Linked DNA regions of Paraburkholderia fungorum. The protein of the gene in region 2 interacts with the protein of the main gene of each other region in a pairwise test. Links are inferred from orthologs where the notes say so. Each region holds a gene or a part of one and is shown on either strand. Other genes may lie near its edges.

Region 1 (3,995 bases), 350 kb from region 2 along the record:
CGCGCTTTCCGTTCCGTCGGCGGCACGCCGCGTTTCGTCGAGCGCGCTCAAGGCCCGTACTTCTGGGACGCGGACGGTCAGCGCTATATCGACTACATCGGCTCGTGGGGCCCGATGATCCTCGGCCACGTCCATCCCGAAGTGCTGGAGGCGGTGCAGCGCGTGCTGGGCAACGGCTTCTCGTTCGGCGCGCCGACCGAATCTGAAGTGGAAATCGCCGAGGAAATCTGCAAGCTGGTGCCGTCGATCGAACAGGTCCGCATGGTGTCGAGCGGCACTGAAGCGACCATGAGCGCGCTGCGTCTCGCGCGCGGCTTCACGAATCGCAGCCGTATCGTCAAATTCGAAGGCTGCTATCACGGTCATGCCGACAGCCTGCTGGTCAAGGCCGGTTCGGGTCTGCTGACCTTCGGCAATCCGACCTCGGCAGGCGTGCCGGTCGACATCGCGAAGCACACCACGGTCCTCGAATACAACAACGTCGCCGAACTCGAAGAGGCGTTCAAGGCGTTCGGCAACGAGATCGCGTCGGTGATCGTCGAGCCGGTGGCGGGCAACATGAACCTCGTGCGCGCCACGCCCGAATTCCTGCAGGCGTTGCGCCGTCTGTGCACCGAGTACGGCTCGGTGCTGATTTTCGACGAAGTGATGTGCGGTTTCCGCGTGGCGCTCGGCGGCGCGCAAGAGGTGTACGACATCACGCCGGACCTGACGTGTCTGGGCAAGGTGATCGGCGGCGGCATGCCGGCCGCAGCGTTCGGCGGACGTCGCGACATCATGGCTCACCTCGCGCCGCTCGGCGGCGTGTATCAGGCGGGCACGCTGTCGGGCAATCCGATCGCGGTGGCCGCCGGTCTGAAGACGCTGCAACTGATCCAGGCGCCGGGCTTCTACGACACGCTGGCCGCGCGCACCGCCCGTCTCGCGCAAGGTCTGTCGCAAGTCGCACGCGAAGCGAAGGTGCCGTTCTCGGCGGATTCGCTCGGCGGCATGTTCGGCATCTACTTTACGGACTCGGTTCCGGGCAGCTTCGCCGATGTCACGAAGAGCGACGTGCCGCGCTTCAACGCGTTCTTCCACAAGATGCTCGACGCGGGCGTGTACTTCGCGCCGTCGGCGTATGAAGCGGGCTTCGTGTCGAGCGCGCACGACGACGCGATCATCGACGCGACGATCGACGCAGCGCGCAGCGCATTCGCGTCGCTCGCGGGTTGAAGAAACGCGGCGCGAGCCGCACCTTGCTGAATACGAAGCTCTACCTAGTCTAGCCACCGCACCCGACCGGACACCGATGTTTTCGCAAACCGATTTCGTCCATATGGAACGCGCGCTCGCGTTGGCCAAGCGCGGCATGTACACCACCGACCCGAATCCGCGCGTGGGTTGCGTGCTCGTCAAGAATGGCGAGGTGATCGGCGAAGGCTTCACGCAACCGGCCGGTCAGGATCACGCCGAGGTTCGCGCGTTGAAGGACGCGCGCTCGCGCGGCCATGATCTGCGCGGCGCTACTGCTTACGTGACGCTCGAACCGTGCAGCCATTTCGGCCGCACCCCGCCGTGCGCGAACGCGCTGATCGAAGCGCAGGTCGCGCGCGTCGTCGCGGCGATGGAAGATCCGAATCCGCAGGTGTCCGGGCGTGGGCTGAAGATGCTGCGCGACGCCGGCATCGAAGTGCGTTGCGGCCTGCTTGCGCAGGAAGCGCACGAACTGAACATCGGCTTCGTGTCTCGGATGACGCGCGGCCGTCCGTGGGTTCGCATGAAAGTCGCGGCGTCGCTCGACGGTCGCACCGGTTTGCCGTCGGGCGTCAGCCAATGGATCACCGGCGAAGCGGCACGCGCGGATGGTCACGCGTGGCGCGCTCGCGCATCGGCGATTCTGACGGGCATCGGCACGGTCAGGGAAGACAATCCGCGCATGACCGTGCGCGCGGTCGATACGCCGCGTCAGCCGCAACGCGTGTTGATCGACAGTCAGCTCGATGTGCCGCCGGACGCGCAGATTCTGGCCGGTGCGCCCACGCTGATTTTCTGCGGCAATCTCGACCAGCGTCACACCGACCGCGCCAATGCATTGCGCGACCGTGGCGCCGAGATCGTGCAGATGGCGAACGCGGCCGGCAAGGTCGATCTGCCCGGCATGCTGAAGGCGCTCGGCGAACGCAACGTGAACGAATTGCACGTCGAGGCGGGCTATAAACTGAACGGCTCGCTGCTGCGCGAAGGTTGCGTCGACGAACTGCTCGTGTATCTCGCGCCGAACCTGCTCGGCATGGACTCGATGAGCATGTTCAACCTGCACGCACCCGACACGCTCGAAGGCCGCGTCAAACTGAATTTTCACGCAGTGGACCGGATCGGCGACGATCTGCGGATTCTCGCGCGCTTTGCGCCTCTGGCGGCGTCGCAAGCCAGCCCCGCAGAACCCGGCGACGATCCCGCGTCCTCCCCCGTTTCGAATTGATCAAGGACTAGCACGATGTTTACAGGAATCGTCGCGGCAGTGGGCCGCATCGAATCAGTCAAGCCTCTGGGCGCGGATGGCGACGCGGGCGTGCGCCTGAACGTCGAAGCCGGCGGCCTCGATCTCGGCGACGTGCAACTGGGCGACAGCATCACGATCCAGGGCGCGTGCATGACGGTGGTTGCGAAGACCGCGCATTCGTTCGAAGTCGATGTGTCGCGCGAAAGTCTCAATTGCACGGCAGGTCTTGGCGAACCCGGCGAGGTCAATCTGGAGAAGGCGCTGCGTGCGCACGACCGGCTGGGCGGACATATCGTGTCCGGTCACGTCGACGGACTGGGTACCGTTACGCATTTCGCGCCGGTTGGCGAGTCGCACGAATTGCGCGTGCTCGCGCCGCGTGAGATTGGCCGCTATCTCGCGTTTAAAGGATCGGTCACGGTCAACGGCGTGAGTCTGACCGTCAATTCGGTGAAGGATCGTGACGATGGGTGCGAGTTTTCGATCAACCTGATTCCGCACACGGTCGAGGTGACTGCGCTTAAGCATCTGCGCGTAGGGGCGAAGGTGAATCTGGAGATCGATCTGATTGCGCGGTATGTGGAGCGGATGTTGTCGACGGGTCAGGACCTGCGCAAGGTCTGACAGTCGGGTTGAAGCTGGCCTTCTGTTTTATCTGCTCGATGTCCGGTGGATGGAATGAAGGGCCAGCAGCGCATTGTAGATTTCGCCAATTAAAAACGAATCGAAGCTTCCCGCCGTCTCTTCCGGTGTCTCACACCCGACGCGCTCCTCCGGTTCACGGCCACGAAATCTTTAACTCTTCTACCCCTCCCCCTGCGTTGAAATTGATGCAGCTCGCGCATCGCGACAACGCTGCCAGCCGATCTGCTTCAGGCGTGTCCCTCCTCCGAATCCTTTTCGCGAAAACGGCCACCTGTCCCGCGAAAAAACATGAAATTCCAAATTCGATTATGTTTCGTCGTCGCAGCAAATCGCTGCGCGTAAGCGAACTGTATTTATCGGATTGGCGTCGGGTTGCGTGAGCAACCGACGCCCGCGTATCAGCGGAGCGAGACCATGGAAAAGAAGGGTTACGGGGGCACAGTGACGGACACGGCCGCGCCTCGGCAGGGCGTCGTAGGCGGCCTCGTTTATATATTCGAACAGGTGATGCCGGACCCGTTCGTGCTTTCAATTGGCTTGACGGTGGTGGTCAGTCTGCTGGCCTTTGCGTTCGCGCCGCACGCCTCCGTGCCGACGTTGCTGACTTCCTGGTACGGCGGCACATTCAACATTCTCGGCTTCGCGTTGCAGATGATCCTGATCCTCGCGACAGGTTACGCAATCGCCGAAGCGCCGATCGTGCAGCGCGGCTTGCGCGCCATGGCTTCACGCGTGCAGACACCGGCTCGGGCGGCGTTGCTGGTGTTCCCCGTGGTCGGCATCTGTGCATGGCTCAACTGGGGACTCGGGCTGATTGTCGGCGCGCTGCTTTCACGTGAGATCGCCCGGCGGGTGAAGGTGGATT
Region 2 (3,974 bases):
AATTTGAGCCGGCTCTCGCAAGCGCCGGCACTTTTTGCATTGAAAGGGGCTTCCTGATGGATCTTCGTAAACTGAAAACTCTGATCGACCTCGTCTCGGAGTCCGGTATTTCCGAACTCGAAGTGACCGAGGGCGAAGGCAAGGTGCGTATCGTCAAGAACGCGCCGCCGGTTTACGTCCAGCCGTCCGCCTCGTACGCGCCGCAATACGCGCAACCGGCCCCGCCGATGGGCGGCGAAGCGCCGGCTGCTGCGGCTCCGGCTACTCCGGCTGTCGCCGCGCCGCAAGGCCACGTGGTGACCTCGCCGATGGTCGGCACGTTCTACCGCGCGCCGTCGCCAGGCGCGGAGCCGTTCGTCCAGGTGGGCGACACGGTCAAGGAAGGCCAGACGATCTGCATCATCGAAGCGATGAAGCTGCTCAACGAAATCGAGTCGGACAAGTCCGGCGTGGTGAAGGAAATCCTCGTCGAAAACGGCCAGGCGGTCGAGTACGGCCAACCGTTGTTCGTGGTCGGCTAACGCGGCACGCTTTGCGCTTTTTGCGCCTGCCGCCCGCGTGCCCGCTGTCCGGGGTGCGCGACCGATCCTCAGAGGCAGCCGGTGTTGCATTCAACCCGGCGCCCATTGATGAGTCGAAAAACCGCTATGTTTGAAAAAATTCTCATTGCCAATCGTGGCGAGATCGCGCTTCGTATCCAGCGCGCCTGCCGCGAACTCGGCGTCAAGACGGTTGTCGTCTATTCAGAAGCCGATAAAGAAGCCAAGTACGTAAAGCTCGCCGACGAGGCGGTCTGTATCGGCCCGGCTCCGTCGAATCTGAGCTATCTGAACATGCCCGCGCTGATCAGCGCGGCTGAAGTGACCGACGCCGAAGCAATTCACCCCGGCTACGGCTTCCTGTCGGAGAACGCCGACTTCGCCGAGCGTGTCGAGCAGTCGGGCTTCACCTTCATCGGCCCGCGCCCGGAAACCATCCGCATGATGGGCGACAAGGTCACGGCCAAGCAGACCATGATCAAAACCGGCGTGCCTTGCGTGCCGGGTTCGGAAGGCGCGTTGCCGGAAGATCCGAAAGAGATCGTGAAGATTGCCCGCCAGGTCGGCTATCCGGTCATCATCAAGGCCGCCGGCGGCGGTGGTGGCCGCGGCATGCGCGTGGTCCACACGGAAGCGGCGCTGGTCAACGCGGTCAACATGACGCGCGAAGAAGCCGGCCGTGCGTTCGGCAACCCGCAGGTCTACATGGAGAAATTCCTGGAGAACCCGCGGCACATCGAAATCCAGATTCTGGCCGACTCGTTCAAGAACGCGATCTGGCTCGGCGAGCGCGATTGCTCGATGCAGCGCCGTCACCAGAAGGTGATCGAAGAAGCGCCGGCGCCGGGTATCGCGCGTCGCCTGATCGACCGTATCGGCGATCGTTGCGCGGATGCGTGCAAGAAGATGGGCTATCTTGGCGCGGGTACGTTCGAGTTCCTGTACGAAAACGGCGAGTTCTACTTCATTGAAATGAACACGCGCGTGCAGGTCGAGCATCCGGTGACCGAACTGATTACGGGCGTCGACATCGTTCAGGAACAGATCCGCATCGCGGCTGGCGAGAAGCTCGCCTTCCGTCAGCGCGATATCCAGTTCAAGGGTCATGCGATCGAATGCCGGATCAACGCTGAAGATCCGTTCAAGTTCATTCCGTCGCCGGGCCGTTTGACGTCGTGGCATATGCCGGGCGGCCCCGGCATTCGCGTCGACTCGCATGCCTACAATGGCTATTTCGTGCCGCCGAACTATGATTCGATGATCGGCAAGCTGATCGCTTACGGCGCCACGCGCGAACAGGCGATCAAGCGGATGCGCATCGCGTTGTCGGAAATGGTGGTGGAAGGCATTCAGACCAACATCCCGTTGCACCGCGAACTGATGCTGGACGCGAAGTTCGTCGAAGGCGGCACCAGCATTCACTACCTCGAAAACCGGTTGGCCGCGAAGCTGCAGGCCGCGCCGGAAGAAGCGTAAGTCATGAGCTACCGGGAACTGATCGCCGAGCTGGCACGCGAGCACGCGGAAGAATTCTCCGACGCGTTGCTCGAGTTGGGCGCGTTGTCCGTGTCGGTTGAAGATGCGGACGCCGACACGCCCGACGAACAGCCGTTGTTCGGCGAGCCCGGTCTCACGCCGGATCGCACGGCGTGGCAGCGTTCGCGCGTGATCGCCTTGGTCGCGCCGGAACAGGAGCCTGCCGTGCTGCTGACTGCCGCGGCCAACGAGATTGGTCTGGAGAACGCACCGACGTTCACCGTGCGCGTCGTCGAAGACCAGGATTGGGTGCGGCTCACGCAGTCGCAATTCGATCCGATTCCGATCGGCGAACGCATCTGGGTCGTGCCGTCCTGGCACGACGCGCCGGACCCCGAAGCACTCGTGCTGGAACTGGACCCGGGCCTCGCGTTCGGCACCGGCAGCCATCCGACTACGCGGCTGTGCATGGAATGGCTCGAGCAATCGGTCAAGCCGGAACAGTCGGTGCTCGATTACGGTTGCGGCTCCGGCATCCTCGCGATCCTCGCGAAGAAGTGCGGCGCGAATCCGGTGTACGGCATCGATATCGACCCGCAAGCGGTCGAATCGGCGCGTCACAACAGCGAGCGTAATCGCGCTGACGTCACGTATGGTTTGCCTGACGAATGCCCGGCCGGCGAGTTCGATATCGTGGTCGCCAATATCCTGTCGAATCCGCTCAAACTGATGGCGTCGATGCTGGTGTCGAAGGTCAAACCGGGTGGACGAATCGCACTGTCCGGCATCCTGGCGCGCCAGGCCGACGAAGTCGCGCAGGTCTACGCGCAGTGGATCGATATCGGCGTATGGCGCGAACACGAAGGTTGGATATGTCTAACGGGAACGCGCCGCGAAAGCCATTAGAATAAGGCGTATTGTCAAACCACCGGCCTTCTGGCTTACCGGCTCAATATGCTCCTGGCGACGCGTTGCCCCTTTTGTGAAACCGTCTTTCGCCTGCAACCGGCGCAGCTCGCGCTGCGCCGCGGTCTTGTACGCTGCGGGCATTGCCAGGAAGTGTTCGATGCGTCGAGCAGCCTGTTCGATGTAACCGAAGGCGGCGACTTCTCCACCGCCAAACCGGTCGCCGCAGCCGCGGCGATCGAAGCGCTTTCCGGCGTCCGTCCGAAAGGTCCTGACTTCAGCGCCGAAGCGTGGGACCCCTGGGCTCCCGCCACCGACGCCGCGATCGACAACCGTCTGCGGCACAACGCCGGCAACCTCCCGCTCTCGCCTGTTTCCACCGACGCGGGCGTTGCCGTCACCCCGCGCCATGCTACTGAGCCGGAACTGCCGGCCAGCGCTTTCACTACACCTCCGCCCGCCGACGAAGAACCGGTACTGGCAGATGCACCGCTCGACCCCTTCGCCTATCCGGCCGACGAAGAGCCGCCCGCAGAGCCGTCCATCGACGAAGCGCCGCGTGTCTGGCACCGGACCGAGCGTCCTTCAGAAACGCCACCGGATGAGCCTTTGCTGAACCCGTCCGCGACATTCCACGGCATTGCCGATAACGAACCGCATTTCGGTGCTGCGGCCGCAGCCACTGCGGCTGAAATGGGTGGAGCGACAGCCTTCGGCGCCGCAGCTGCCGGTCTGGGCCCGACCGATCCCGCCGCGCGTACGGCCGCGTCGGGCGGAAGCGGCGGCAGTGGCGCAGGATTTCCTCCGTCTCCGGTTGCAGCCGGCGGCGAGCCCTTCTCCGTCAACCCGGTGAACGACGGCGACGATCCGTTCCCCGTGGTGCGCGAAACCCGTCCCGCCAAACCCCGTCGGATGGGCTGGGCGATTGCCGGCTCGGTGCTGCTCGTTCTGCTGCTCCTCGCTCTGCTCGTGCAACTCGCGTGGTGGCAGCGCGAAACAGTGCTTGTGTATGTTCCGCGTTCGCAGGCGCTCTACGTGAAAGTCTGCTCGGAG
Region 3 (3,961 bases), 450 kb from region 2 along the record:
TCCGCTACAGCCGCGAAGTGCTCGAAGTCTGCCAGACACAGAACATCCAGTTCCTGTACGCGTCGTCGGCGGCAACTTATGGTGGGTCGAGCCGCTTTGTCGAAGAGCGCGAAGTCGAGCAGCCGCTGAACGTGTACGGCTATTCGAAGTTCCTGTTCGACCAGGTGATCCGCCGCGTGCTGCCTACCGCGAAAAACCAGATTGCGGGCTTCCGGTATTTCAACGTGTACGGCCCGCGCGAAACGCATAAGGCGCGCATGGCATCGGTCGCGTTTCACAACTTCAACCAGTTCCGCGCCGAAGGGAAGGTCAAGCTGTTTGGCGAATACAACGGTTATGCAGCAGGCGAGCAGACGCGCGATTTCGTCTCCGTCGAAGATGTCGTGAAGGTCAACCTGTTCTTCTTCGACAACCCGGACAAGTCGGGCATCTTCAACCTCGGCAGCGGCCGCGCGCAGCCGTTCAACGACATTGCGAGCACGGTGGTCAACACGCTGCGCTCGTTGAATAACGAGCCGGCGTTGCCGCTCGCGGAGCAGGTTCAGCGCGGGCTGATCGAATACATTCCGTTCCCCGACGCGTTGCGCGGCAAGTACCAATGCTTCACGCAAGCCGACCAGTCAAAGCTGCGCGCCGCCGGTTATGACGCGCCGTTTCTGAGCGTGCAGGAAGGTGTCGACCGGTACGTGCGTTGGCTGTTCGGCCAGGTGTAAATAATTCGGATACCTCTTTAAACTGGAATCTCCCGGTTGACGATGTTCGCCAACCGGTTGTACGAGGGAGATTCCATATGTTTCGAAAAATTCTGGTTACCGCGGCCATGCTGGCCGCCTTCGGTCACGCGTACGCGGCGGTCGACGTCAACACGGCTAACGAAGATGCGCTGCGCGGCATCAAGGGCATCGGTCCGGCCAAAGCGAAAGCCATTCTCGACGAGCGTACAGCGCATGGTCCGTTCAAGGACCCGGCCGACCTCGGCAAGCGCGTCAAGGGCATGGGCGGGCATACCGTCGAGCGCCTGCAGGCGGAGGGTCTCGCTGTCGGTCCGGCTGGCGCGGCTGCTAACGCGCAGGCTGCGGCGTCTTCACAGGCCAAAGGCACGACTGTTTCGGCCGATGCGTCCAAAGCCAACTCCGCCAACCCCACGGTGGTCGTGAAGAAATAGCGTCGTGCGGGCTGCGTCCGCGGCCCGCTGCCATTTGTTTCCCCCTTCATGGTCGGAGTGAAGCAGCACACTCCTTCAGCTGTCATGCAAATGACTGGCTCCCGCGGTACTCAGCCGCGGGCTTTTTGCGATCCGGTTCCCGTTGAATCTGTCTTCGCGTGTCGACGCGGCGCTCAGCATGGGAGACAAGCGGACTCGTGCATCCATGCGAGCAGCAGGGCCGCCCGGCAACGACGGGCACGGTAGTTTAGAATCGACAGATTGCAGACTCCCCGCAGCGACAGCACCCGAACCGATATGGCTTACAAAACGATTGAAGATACGATCGGCAATACGCCGCTCGTGCAGCTGGTCCGGCTTCCCGACGACGAAATCCGCAGCCGCAATAACGTGATCCTTGCCAAGCTCGAGGGGAACAATCCTGCTGGGTCGGTGAAAGACCGTCCGGCGTTGTCGATGATCAAGAAAGCGGAAGCGCGTGGGCGTATCAAGCCGGGCGACACGCTGATCGAATCGACCAGCGGCAACACCGGTATCGCGCTGGCCATGGCGGCGGCGATCCGTGGCTACAAGATGGTTCTGATCATGCCGGAAGATCTGTCGGTCGAGCGCCGTCAGAGCATGGCCGCCTACGGCGCGCAGATCATCCTGACGCCCGTCACCGGCGGCATGGAATACGCGCGCGACCTCGCCGAGCAGATGCAGCGCGAAGGCAAGGGCATCATCCTCGACCAGTTCGCGAACCCGGATAACCCGGCGGCGCACGTCGAAGGCACGGGTCCGGAAATCTGGCGCGACACGGAAGGGCGCATCACCCACTTCGTTTCGTCGATGGGTACGACCGGCACGATCATGGGCGTGTCCGCTTATCTGAAGACACAGAATCAGGCGATCGAGATCATCGGTGCGCAGCCGGAAGAGGGTTCGCGTATTCCGGGTATCCGCAAATGGCCGGAAGCTTATCTGCCGAAAATTTTCGACCGTAGCCGCGTGGATCGAGTTGAGAACGTGAGCCAGGCGGCTGCTGAGGCAATGGCGCGGCGCATGGCGTCGGTCGAAGGTATCTTTGCTGGCATCTCGTCGGGCGGAGCGTGTGAAGTGGCGCTGCGTATCGCGCGCCAGGTCGAGAATTCGACGATCGTGTTCATTGTTTGCGATCGCGGCGACCGTTATCTGTCCACCGGGGTGTTTCCTGCGTAAGCGTAGGCCGTTCGGTCAGCGTCACGGTAGTCAAATAAAAAGCGCCGGTCAGTTAAAAACTGACCGGCGCTTTTTTTGTACGACTCACGCCTGGGGCGTACCCGGCGCCTACCATTCAAACTATTGCGAAGGCGAAGCCGCGCTCGACGAAGCGCCGTTCCCGTTGCTGATCGCATTCATCGCGTCGCTGGCCTGCATCTGCTGCTTGATACGCTGCCCCAACTGATAAACCGCCAGCGCATAAAAGAAACTGCGGTTATAACGCGTCAATACGTAAAAGTTCTTCAGACCCAGCACGAACTCGGTGCCGCGTCCCGGAGACGGCAGATCCACCACCGTCACCGGCGTGCCCGCTTCGGCCGCGACATCGACATCCGGCTGATTCAGCAGCAAGCCGGCGCGCAGCAATTGCGAGAGCGGCCAACGCGGTTCAGGCTGACCATCGGCGGCAGCTTGCGCAACGCCCAGACTGCCCGCGTCCGAGCCGATTTTCCACACTACCGGCCGACCGCTTTCCCAACCGTTCTGACGCAGATAGTTCGCTACGCTGCCAATCGCATCCGCCTGATTCGTGCGCAGGTCGATCTGTTTGTTGCCGTCATAGCTCACCGCATATTTGACGATGCTGCTCGGCAGGAATTGCGGAATACCGATTGCACCCGTGTACGAACCGAGCACTGTGGTCGGATCGATTTGAGAATCGCGCGTCCAGACCAGGTAGTCTTCGAGATTCTTGCGGAAGGTCGCCTGACGATCTCCGCGATTCGCGGTAGCCGGGTAGTCGAAGCTGAGCGTGGTCAGCGCATCGAGCACGCGGAAGTTGCCCATGAAGCGGCCGTAAATCGTCTCCACCCCCAGAATGCCGACGATCACCTCAGGCGGCACGCCGAACTCCTCGTACGCGCGTTGCAGCGTGGCCTGGTTCGCGCGCCAGAAGCGCACGCCCGCGTTGATTCGCACCGGATCGAGGAAACGCGACTGATAAACACGCCAGTTCTTGACCGTGGGCGACGGCGACGGCGTCACGAGCTTGACCGCGGTCGCCGAATAACTCGCACCGGCAAACAGCGCGTGCAGCGCGGCCGGATCGAAGTCGTAGCGCGCGACCATATCGTCGATGAACACGTTGACGTCGGGATTGTTCGCGTAGCGCTGCGGGATGATCTCTTCTTCGAAAGTTTGCCCTTGCTGCGCGGCCGGTTGCGGCTGGCCTTGCGCAACCAGCACCGGCGGTTTCTTGCCGACGCTTTGCGCGACAGCCGGACTGGTTGCCATGAACATGCACGATGCAACGGACAATGCGGTGGCCAGCGTGCTGATGCGTAGCCGGTTTCGTGCGGACAGAGCAAGCTTGACGGTCATAGTGTGCAAAGAGGCAGAGCGAAAGAGACGGGAAAAAGGTTCGGGGCAGTATACCCGACGCCTTCTGCAAAACCGCGTCTAACACTGCGGGAAAGTCCCAGCGGCGGTGCCGCATTGCCATCGCATCGCAGCCACGTTCGGCGCGACGTCGTGTGGTAACTTGATAAATGTTGGCGCGCCGAGGGCGCGCTCCCCTGGATGGAGACACGCAGCGCGCGCTTCGAACGCGCGGCG

Evidence for each region.
Region 1: the proteins of accC (region 2) and ribD interact in binary tests that used the Escherichia coli proteins (3 or more experiments, as listed by UniProt). The link is inferred for Paraburkholderia fungorum from one-to-one orthologs.
Region 3: the proteins of accC (region 2) and cysM interact in binary tests that used the Escherichia coli proteins (3 or more experiments, as listed by UniProt). The link is inferred for Paraburkholderia fungorum from one-to-one orthologs.

What each region holds. Positions count from the first base shown.
Region 1 is NZ_FNKP01000001.1:3,064,689-3,068,683, forward strand. What follows is about bases 526-3,377. They hold ribD (bifunctional diaminohydroxyphosphoribosylaminopyrimidine deaminase/5-amino-6-(5-phosphoribosylamino)uracil reductase RibD), read left to right. Parts: upstream 526-1,291; coding sequence 1,292-2,464; downstream 2,465-3,377. Other genes in these bases: hemL (glutamate-1-semialdehyde 2,1-aminomutase), read left to right, coding at 526-1,215; BLS41_RS13560 (riboflavin synthase), read left to right, coding at 2,480-3,109. Outside these bases: more of hemL, read left to right, coding at 1-525; BLS41_RS13565 (TIGR00366 family protein), read left to right, coding at 3,545-3,995. UniProt on the Escherichia coli protein: Converts 2,5-diamino-6-(ribosylamino)-4(3h)-pyrimidinone 5'-phosphate into 5-amino-6-(ribosylamino)-2,4(1h,3h)-pyrimidinedione 5'-phosphate.
Region 2 is NZ_FNKP01000001.1:3,412,914-3,416,887, forward strand. What follows is about bases 1-2,831. They hold accC (acetyl-CoA carboxylase biotin carboxylase subunit), read left to right. Parts: upstream 1-647; coding sequence 648-2,015; downstream 2,016-2,831. Other genes in these bases: accB (acetyl-CoA carboxylase biotin carboxyl carrier protein), read left to right, coding at 57-521; prmA (50S ribosomal protein L11 methyltransferase), read left to right, coding at 2,019-2,831. Outside these bases: more of prmA, read left to right, coding at 2,832-2,921; BLS41_RS15150 (zinc-ribbon and DUF3426 domain-containing protein), read left to right, coding at 2,970-3,974. UniProt on the Escherichia coli protein: This protein is a component of the acetyl coenzyme A carboxylase complex; first, biotin carboxylase catalyzes the carboxylation of the carrier protein and then the transcarboxylase transfers the carboxyl group to form malonyl-CoA.
Region 3 is NZ_FNKP01000001.1:2,957,514-2,961,474, reverse strand. The notes cover bases 596-3,413. They hold cysM (cysteine synthase CysM), read left to right. Parts: upstream 596-1,462; coding sequence 1,463-2,365; downstream 2,366-3,413. Other genes in these bases: mltB (lytic murein transglycosylase B), read right to left, coding at 2,486-3,413; BLS41_RS13065 (ComEA family DNA-binding protein), read left to right, coding at 791-1,165; rfaD (ADP-glyceromanno-heptose 6-epimerase), read left to right, coding at 596-713. Outside these bases: more of rfaD, read left to right, coding at 1-595; more of mltB, read right to left, coding at 3,414-3,727. UniProt on the Escherichia coli protein: Two cysteine synthase enzymes are found. Both catalyze the same reaction. Cysteine synthase B can also use thiosulfate in place of sulfide to give cysteine thiosulfonate as a product.